Regions from separate parts of the Bacillus sp. T3 genome, predicted to be linked through region 1. Evidence: predicted binding sites of a transcription regulator. Region 1 holds the regulator's gene; each other region holds the start of a gene.
What was found. Region 1 encodes Rex, which represses fermentation and respiration genes when NADH is low (regulators of the CRP and FNR family bind a similar motif). Its sites were predicted from a motif close to TTGTGAAATATTTCACAA; they were not measured.
Positions count from the first base shown of each region.

Region 2: RGF10_RS17590 (cytochrome ubiquinol oxidase subunit I) is a predicted target of Rex. The motif match lies at 1,073-1,090, and genes of this name have one in related genera.
Region 3: RGF10_RS02830 (anion permease) is a predicted target of Rex. The motif match lies at 1,113-1,130, and genes of this name have one in related genera.

Region 1 covers NZ_CP137761.1:4,549,181-4,552,466, forward strand. The annotation lists gene RGF10_RS23280 (CPBP family intramembrane glutamic endopeptidase) at 51-782, shown strand; gene RGF10_RS23285 (YdiK family protein) at 779-988, shown strand; gene RGF10_RS23290 (redox-sensing transcriptional repressor Rex) at 1,008-1,676, opposite strand; gene moaC (cyclic pyranopterin monophosphate synthase MoaC) at 1,701-2,201, opposite strand; gene RGF10_RS23300 (ABC-F family ATP-binding cassette domain-containing protein) at 2,348-3,286, shown strand, end outside.
Region 2 covers NZ_CP137761.1:3,432,520-3,435,805, reverse strand. The annotation lists partial or broken gene tkt (transketolase) at 1-975, shown strand, start outside; gene RGF10_RS17590 (cytochrome ubiquinol oxidase subunit I) at 1,202-2,548, shown strand; gene cydB (cytochrome d ubiquinol oxidase subunit II) at 2,538-3,286, shown strand, end outside.
Region 3 covers NZ_CP137761.1:554,092-557,377, forward strand. The annotation lists gene dcuS (DcuS/MalK family sensor histidine kinase) at 1-131, shown strand, start outside; gene RGF10_RS02825 (response regulator) at 138-854, shown strand; gene RGF10_RS02830 (anion permease) at 1,201-2,676, shown strand; gene RGF10_RS02835 (hypothetical protein) at 2,784-2,966, shown strand; gene RGF10_RS02840 (fumarate hydratase) at 2,969-3,286, shown strand, end outside.

The sequences.
Region 1 (3,286 bases):
ATTTGTACAATGGGATTTAGCCTAGCTTTTTAAAAAGGAGTCCATTTATTTTGAAAAAGGAATATTGGTTTATCTTAATTGCCTATCTCACCATGCAGTTATCGAGTTTTATTGGAATTCCGTTAACCACTTTCATTGGAACCAGATTTGGTCAATCGGTGGACGAAATGAGAACCTTGTCCGTTCCAATCTGGCTCGTTGCCAGCTTCACCATTACTCTAGTCATTATTCTGTGGATTCTCCGTAAAGAGTCAACAACCACAGCTTATCGTGAAAAAGCAAATCCATTCAGCTCGGTAATTTGGGCGATTACAGGTGTTTTTTTAGCATTATTCGCACAAGGAATTGCAGCCCAAATTGAAGCGATGATGGGGATTAAGACAGGCTCTGATAATACCCAACAAATTATTAATATTATCGAAAGCTTCCCTATTGTCATTTTTGTTAGCTCGATTGTCGGACCAATTTTAGAAGAAATCGTGTTTCGAAAAATCATCTTTGGCGCACTCTATCAACGGATGAACTTCTTTCTATCGGCCTTGATCAGTTCGATTATTTTTTCTTTAGCACATATGGAACTTGAACATACATTGCTTTATTCTGCCATGGGCTTTACCTTTGCCTATCTCTATGTCAAGACGAAACGGATTATAGTTCCGATTTTTGCCCATGTTGCGATGAATTCACTTGTCGTTGTTATACAAACCGTCTTTAAAGAAGATATCGATCGAATCATCGAACAATCAGAAAAAATTCAAAGCTTTATCGGAGGATTATTATGAGACTCTCACCTTTGTTTTCCGCTTTTTTCCACATCATCCTTGCTTGTATATTTACGTACTTTGCTATCGATAACGTAAATCAATTCGGATGGGATATTTTTAGCTTCATCCTTGTTCTCCTAGCAACCTTTGATTTTGGTTCAGGCTTAAGGTTGATTGCCCTTCACTTTAAACTTAGGAAAATAATCAAAAAAAATGAGCCATAATTAAGTGGCTCATTTTTCATTATTCTTCATCTACTTCAATATCTTCAATTTTTGGATAATGCTTTAAGAAATATACAAGTGATTGCAGCTCAACCGCTAAATCAATATGATGAACCCGAATAGTAGACGGGACATTAAGTCGAGCTGGTGTAAAGTTTAATATTCCTTTAATCCTCACACTAGTCAGTCTGTCCGTAATTGGTTGCGCCACTGGCGCTGGGATGGTTAAAATCGCCACATGAATCTCTTCTTGCTCAATAATCTTCTCTAACTCATCCATATGGTAAACAGGAACATTCCCTATCTTTGTTCCCACTTTTCCCTCGTCCACATCAAAGGCAATTTCAATCTTTGTATTATTATTTTTTAAAAAATTATAATTTAAAAACGCCGTACCTAAATTCCCAACTCCAATGAGCGCTACCTTTGTCAGTTCATCCTGATCTAACGTTTTCCGGAAAAAGGATAGCAAATAGTTTACATTATAGCCATAGCCCTTCTTCCCTAATGCACCAAAATATGAAAAATCTCGACGAATTGTCGCAGAATCTACTTTTACCGCTTCACTTAGCTCTGCAGATGAAACCCGTTGTTTACCAGATGTATGCAAATTTTTCAAAAAGCGATAATAAAGTGGTAACCGTTTTGCAGTCGCTTGTGGAATTTTTGTTGTATGATCGTTCGACATTTCATCACTCCTCTCTCATTAAGCTTATTTCAATCGCTCTTCTCTAATAAAATCTCCATTTTTGCCGCCAGTTTTCTCAACTAAATACGTTTTTCCAATAACCATGCCTTTATCAATTGCCTTACACATATCATAAACCGTTAACGCACAAACCGATGCAGCTGTTAACGCTTCCATTTCAACACCTGTATTCCCTTTCGTTTTAACCTTTGCGGAAATATGCAATGTATATTCATTGTCTTCCTTTTCTTCTTCCCAGCCAAAGGAAACATCCACTCCATTTAATGGGATTGGATGGCACATCGGAATGATTTCCCACGTTTTTTTGCATGCCATTACTGCCGCAACCTGAGCAACAGCTAGAACATCACCTTTTTTCATTTCATTATTTGTGATTTTTTCATATATATCATTGCTAACTGTTATACTTGAGCAAGCCTCTGCGGTCCTTATTGTTTCTGGTTTGCTGCTCACATCGACCATTTTCGCACGGCCTTCTTCATTAAAATGAGTAAATTCTCCCATTCATTTAACACCTCACTAAAAGAATCATACACTATTTTTTCCAACATGTGTGAATGAACTTGTATCTTTCTTCACAAGCTTCGAGTTATTGATGATATCCTTATAATACGATACACTAACTCTATCGTAATAGAGGTGAATATAAAATGATATTATTACAAGTTAATCAATTGAATAAATACTACGGTGCAGACCTTATTTTATCGAATATTAAACTAGAAGTACAATCACGCGATCGAATCGCTTTAGTTGGTAGAAACGGTGCAGGAAAATCGACCTTGCTTAAAATCATTGCTGGCCATATGTCCCATGACTCTGGTGACATTATGAAGCCCAAGGACGTTACCATTGGCTATTTGGCACAAAATACAGGCCTCGAATCGGAGCTGTCGATTTGGGAAGAGATGCTGACGGTATTTGCAACATTACAAAGTTTAGAGAAAAAACTGCGGCAGTATGAATTACAGATGGCGGATCCAGAAGTATTTAATGTTTCATCCGTCTACGAAAGAGTTTTGAAAGAATATGACACCCTACAGGTTCAATTTAAAGATATGGGTGGCTATCAATACGAAGCCGATATTCGTTCTGTGCTTCACGGCTTGAATTTTCACACGTTTGACTATTCAACCAAAATCTCTAGTTTAAGTGGCGGTCAAAAAACTCGCCTTGCTCTCGGCAAATTGCTATTAACAAAACCTGATATTCTTATTTTGGACGAACCGACCAACCATCTTGATATCGATACATTATCGTGGCTTGAGCAATATTTGCAAAATTACGAAGGCGCCATTTTGATTGTATCCCATGACCGTTATTTTTTAGATAAGGTCGTTAATCAAGTATACGAAATGTCCCGACAGCAAATTTCAAAATTCGTCGGCAATTATAGCTCTTATTTGGACCAAAAAGCTGCAAATTACGAGCGTGAAATGAAAATGTATGAAAAGCAACAAGATGAAATTGCTAAATTAGAGGATTTTGTTGCCCGAAATCTAGCACGTGCATCTACCACTAAGCGAGCTCAAAGTCGTCGCAAACAATTAGATCGGATGCAAGTCATGTCAAGACCACTAGGCAACGAA
Region 2 (3,286 bases), 1.1 Mb from region 1:
ACGATATTCCAGTTTATGCTGAAGGCAAAGCACTCGCAAGTCGTGCATCTTCTGGTGAAGTGTTAAACGCTATCGCAAAAACAGTTCCTTATTTCTTTGGGGGATCTGCGGACCTTGCTGGATCAAATAAAACAACGATCAAAGGTGCAGGGGATTTCTCTCGCGACTCATACGAGGGACGCAACATTTGGTTCGGTGTTCGTGAATTTGCAATGGGTGCTGCATTGAACGGTATGGCGCTACATGGCGGTTTAAAAGTATTCGGTGGAACATTCTTTGTATTCTCTGATTACGTAAAACCAGCGATTCGTCTATCGGCATTAATGAAGCTACCAGGTAACATATGTATTCACACATGACAGTATTGCTGTTGGTGAAGATGGACCAACCCATGAGCCAATTGAACAATTAGCAGGCTTACGAGCAATGCCTGGCCTTTCAGTTGTTCGCCCTGCAGATGGCAACGAAACAGCAGCTGCTTGGAAGCTTGCTGTTGAATCTAAAAACCTTCCAACTGCACTAGTATTAACTCGTCAAGACCTGCCAACGATTAAGGGTACAGCAGAAACTGCCTACGAGGGTGTTTCTAAAGGTGCTTATGTCGTTTCAGCAGCTACTAAAGAAACAGCAGATGCACTTCTACTAGCAGCAGGTTCTGAAGTAGGTTTAGCCGTTGAAGCTCAAAAAGTTCTTGCAGGCGAAGGTATTGACGTTGCAGTTGTCAGCATGCCGTCATGGGATCGATTTGAAGCACAATCAAAAGAATATAAAGATTCAGTCATTCCGAAAAACGTGAAGAAGCGTTTAGGTATTGAAATGGGATCATCCCTAGGATGGCACAAATACACTGGAGACGAAGGTGATGTATTAGCAATTGACCAATTCGGTGCATCTGCTCCAGGTGAAAAAGTTATGGCGGAATACGGATTCACAGTTGAAAACGTCGTCGCACGAGTAAAAGCCTTATTAGGATAATAAACGAGGTATTAAAGGTAGGAACGAATCTTATGATTCGTTCCTTTTTTCGTTCTCTATGTTGTTAAATAACCTAAATCAATTACATAAATCACACTTATGAAAAAAGACACAAAACATTCAATAGTGCGTCACATTTTGGTAACAACTCCGAATTATTCCACTATAATTTTGTAATATAATCGTGACAAGGATAGGAAGTATTGGAAATTAGGAGGAGATTATGATGGAGGAAGTATTACTGTTAAGCAGATTGCAATTTGCAATCACAATTTTTTACCACTTTCTGTTCGTCCCATTAACGATTGGACTTGTTATTTTAGTAGCAATTATGGAAACGAACTATGCAAGAACACTAAATCCTGTGTATCGAAATATGGCCGATTTTTGGGGGAAGCTGTTTTCGATTAACTTTGTTCTAGGCGTAATCACTGGTATTACGATGGAGTTCCAATTCGGAACAAACTGGTCTGAGTACTCAAGATACGTTGGTGATATTTTTGGATCACCACTTGCAATCGAAGCATTGCTAGCCTTTTTCCTTGAATCAACCTTTATGGGAATTTGGTTATTTGGAAGAAACAAATTTTCACCGAAAATGCGAGCAATCTCCATTTGGATGGTGGCATTGGGAACGAATATTTCCGCACTTTGGATTATTACAGCCAATGGATTTATGCAAAACCCGGTTGGCTATAAAGTAACAAATGGTCGAGTTGAGCTGGAAAGCTTCACCGCATTAGTGACCAATCATTATGCCTGGAATATGTTTTTCCACACTGTTATCGCCTGTTATATTGTTGGTGCATTTTTCGTCATGGCAGTAAGCAGCTATCATTTATTAAGAAAGAATAAAGTGGACTTTTTCAAAAAATCATTCAAATATGGACTACTCATGGCCATGTTCGCTGCAACCGCAACTCCGTTTATCGGACATCAATCTGGAGTATATGCAACAAAGATCCAACCAGCTAAGGGTGCGGCAATGGAAGCAGTTTGGGAAACACAATCAAATATGCCATTCAGCCTCATCCAAATTCCGGATCCGGAAAACAAACAAAATTTTGAAGCCTTATCGATTCCTGGTTTAGGAAGCTTCTTTTATACAAATAAATTTGACGGTAAAGTAACCGGACTGGACCAGATTCCAGACGATGAACAACCGAATGTACCACTTGTTTATTATGGCTTCCGGGCAATGGTTGCACTTGGTATGTTTTTCATGGCGTTAACATGGTATGGCGCATATCTATACCGCAAAAATCGCTTAGTTGAATCAAAAAAATACTTAAAGCTTGTCATCTATTCGGTTTTATTACCTTACTTAGCGATTAATCTCGGTTGGATGGTTGCAGAGGTAGGAAGACAACCTTGGGTGGTTTATGGGTTAATGAAAACTTCGGATGCTGTATCACCTATTTCATTAGGGCAAATTTGGTTTTCACTCGTAAGTCTAATTGCATTCTATACCGTTCTATTAATTGCTGATGTTTACTTAATTATTAAATACGCGAAAAAAGGACCTGAAGGGGTTAGTGAAGTAGCAGGAGGTGCTCAAACCTATGTCTCATGATATGTTGGCTGTTATCTGGTTTGGACTTTGGGGGTTAATTTGGACCGTTTATATCTTTTTAGATGGCTATACATTAGGAACAGGGATGCTATTTCCGTTTGTAACGAAGAATCGTCAAGAGCGTAATCAATTACAGGAAGCGATTGGACCATTTTGGGGAGGCAACGAGGTTTGGCTCATTACTGCGGGTGGAGCGACCTTTGCAGCATTTCCTGGTGCCTATGCTGATATGTTCTCATTTTTATATGAAGCGATGTTCCTCATCTTGTTTTCGCTGTTCATTCGCGCAACAGGACTTGAATTTATGCATAAGGTTGATTCTGCAAGATGGCAAAACTCATGGAAATGGGCGTTTTCCGTTTCAAGCCTATTAATTGCCGTATTGTTTGGTGTAGCATTCGCCAACCTTTATCGCGGATTGCTAATTGGTGAAAACGGTTATGAAGGGAATTTATTAAGTTTGTTAAATCCATATGGACTTCTCGGTGGGGTTCTATTTGTGGCAATGTTCCTCCTTTCAGGTTCTCTGTGGATTCAATTAAAGACAGTTGGTGATGCAGCGCATCGATCCAAGAAATTGGCTCGACCGTTCTCGATGATTGCCGCAGCGGTTTTAGCAATTTTCTTCGTGGCTACAATGAATTTGACGCCAATTGCCGGAAACTTTAATGAAGTACCACTGCTATGGATTGTGCCAAGCTTATCTCTCATTTCGATTTTACTAACTGTAGTATTTGT
Region 3 (3,286 bases), 610 kb from region 1:
CAAACAGGGGGTTCGGGTTATATTTAGTATTCCAAAGCATCAAGGAGTTGAATGGCAGGATTTCAATTTCCTCAGAAGAAGGTACTGGAACAAAGATAAACGTTATTATTCCATTTGAAAAACAGGAGTGATTCAGGATGATTCGTACAATCATTGTTGAAGACGATCCGATGGTAGCCCAAATCAATTCGCTTTATCTTGGAAAAATAGACGGGTACGAGCTGGTGGCAGCTGTGCCAACAGTCCAAGACGCACTTCCGATTATTGAAAGAGATCAAGTAGACCTCATCTTATTAGATATTTACATGCCTGGAGAGGACGGCTGGAGCTTGTTATCGAAGATTCGCTGGCTAGGTCAGGGGATTGATGTCATTATTATCTCTGCCGCAAATGACAAAGAAAGTATAAAAAAAGCAATTCGTTACGGAGCAGTCGATTACTTGATTAAGCCATTCGAGTTTGAACGCTTTCATACAGCATTAACCTCTTATAAAGAGGATCAGGTATTTATTGATGAACAGGAAGAACTCAGTCAAAATGATCTCGATAATTTGCTGTTGCATAAAGAACAGCATCATGTCGCTTGTACGGAGCTACCAAAAGGATTAACGAAAAACACGTTAAAGCTTATATGGGAAAAGATGCTTGAACATCAGGCAGAAGTGTTCTCAACTGAAGAAATGGCTCAGCTTGTCGGAATATCTCGAGTATCGATGAGAAAATATCTTTTCTTTTTTGCCGACATTCATATTATTGAAACAGAGATTGTTTACGGTGCTATCGGCAGACCCATTTTCAAACACAAAATCGTCAACCTTGACCATCAACTAATTGAAAAATATTTAACAAGCTAGGGTAGGAGAATTAATCTCCTGCCCTTTTTTTGTGCAGGGAGACTTGTCCTCTGCTTCCAACTCAAAAGGAAGCAAGAGAAAAGTCCCCCTGCTTTCTTTAGTTACAAAACTCTTTATATATTTTCATAAACTATTATGTTTTTGGCTAATTGAGTACGATTCAGGTAGCGGGAAAACAGTTTCTCGAGGGGAAGGAAATTGCCTTAGTGGAGGGGATTATTTCTTAATACTTTAGCCGCCTTTTTTATTTATCTAAGTTTGTGAATCTATTCACAAATGTGAACATTTTGTGAACAAATTGAAAGTGTAAAAACACAATTATGCAATTTATAAAGGAGTGAAATATATGTCAGTTCCTGCAATAAAGTTAAAACAACCAAAGATTCAACAGGTTGAAACAAGCACAAAAAAGCCAAGTGAAGTAAAAGCAATACCACTACTTATTATGATCCTTATCGGTGTAGCGCTTTGGATGGTACCGGCACCTGCAGGTCTCGAAGCACCTGCTTGGCACTTATTCGCGATTTTCGTCGCAACTATTGTTGGATTAGTAAGTAAGCCACTACCAATGGGAAGTGTAGCGATTCTCGCATTGACGGCAACAGTTTTAACACAAACCTTGACGATCGAACAAGCACTTAGTGGTTTTCAAAACACAACAATTTGGTTAATCGTTATTGCGTTCTTTATTTCGAGAGGATTTATCAAAACAGGTTTAGGCTCTCGTGTAGCTTATATCTTTGTCAAAATGTTTGGTAAGAAAACGCTTGGATTGTCTTATTCCTTACTAGTTAGTGACTTGATCTTATCACCAGCGATGCCATCAAATACGGCTCGTGCAGGTGGAATTCTTTTACCAATTATCCGATCTCTATCTGAAACATTTGGTTCACGCGTTGGCGATGGTACTGAACGTAAAGTTGGAGCATTTTTAACAAAAGTAGCTTTCCAAGGTGACATGATTACATCTGCCATGTTCTTAACGGCAATGGCTGCTAATCCGTTAGCTGCCCAAATTACAGCAGATTTAACAGGAGAAACCATTTCGTGGATGGGTTGGGCAACAGCCGCAATCGTACCTGGACTTATTAGTTTAATTTTAATTCCATTTGTGATTTACAAATTATATCCACCAGAAGTGAAAGAGACTCCAGAAGCACCAGCAATGGCTGCGAAAAAGCTAAAAGAAATGGGTCCACTAAAAAAACAAGAATGGTACATGATTGGCGTATTCGTTCTTATCTTGGCTCTTTGGATTTTTGGAACAACCTATGGTATTACAGCAACGACAACAGCCTTTATCGGTTTAGGAGTATTGTTATTAACTCAAGTATTATCTTGGGCTGATATAAAGAAAGAAGAGGGCGCATGGGATACATTAGTTTGGTTTGCTGTGTTAGTTATGATGGCTACCTTCTTAAATGAGTTAGGCATGATTCCTTGGTTCAGTGAAACAATGAAGGGCGCTGTAAGTGGAATGGATTGGATGTTAGCTTTAATCGTCCTTTCAGTGGTTTACTTCTATTCTCATTATTTCTTTGCCAGCAACACTGCACACGTAAGTGCAATGTACGCAGCATTCTTAACGGTTATCGTAGCAGCAGGAGCACCACCGTTAGTATCAGCATTAATTCTAGCATTTTTCAGTAACTTGTTTGCCTGTACAACGCATTATGGTTGTGGTCCGGCACCTGTTTTCTTCGGAAGCGGATATGTTACTCAAAACAAATGGTGGTCACTCGGCTTCCTTATTTCCATCATTCATATCATCGTTTGGATCGGTATAGGTGGAGTTTGGTGGAAGATCCTAGGACTTTGGTAAAAAAAGCTTAACGAATAAAAGATACTGCCGATAGCGGATTCCCCCTCCCGATCTATTATGATCAGACTCTATCGGCGGTAGTTTTCATTTAAAGTGGAGGAGAGCTTATGTCATCTAATTGTTGTTTAGCTCCAATTATTACAGAACATCGCCCAGAGTTATTTCATGGCAGCGATGATGGCTATGAATTAGTAATTCCCTTTTTAGTTTGCTCGGAATGTGGCGACATTCAGCTAAACGCTGTGGACGCTAATAAAGATAAGAGATTGCAATCGGTAGGAGGAATTTAATCATGCGGGAAATCTCAGCAAAATTAATTACAGAAACAGTTAAAAATCTTTGTATGAGTGCAGCTTGTGACTTACCTGAAGATGTAGAAAAGTTAATTGCTGCAGGCTTAGAAACAGAAGAATCCGAGTTTGGTAAATATAGCTTAGAAAAAATCTTGAAAAATGTAAAACTAGCTCGCGCAGAACAAGCGCCCATGTGTCAGGACACAGGAATGACGGTTATTTTAGTAGAGGTTGGCCAAGACGCACGTGTTGTCGATGGTGACTTCACGGATGCTATCAATGAGGGTGTTCGCCAAGGCTATGAAGAAGGCTACCTA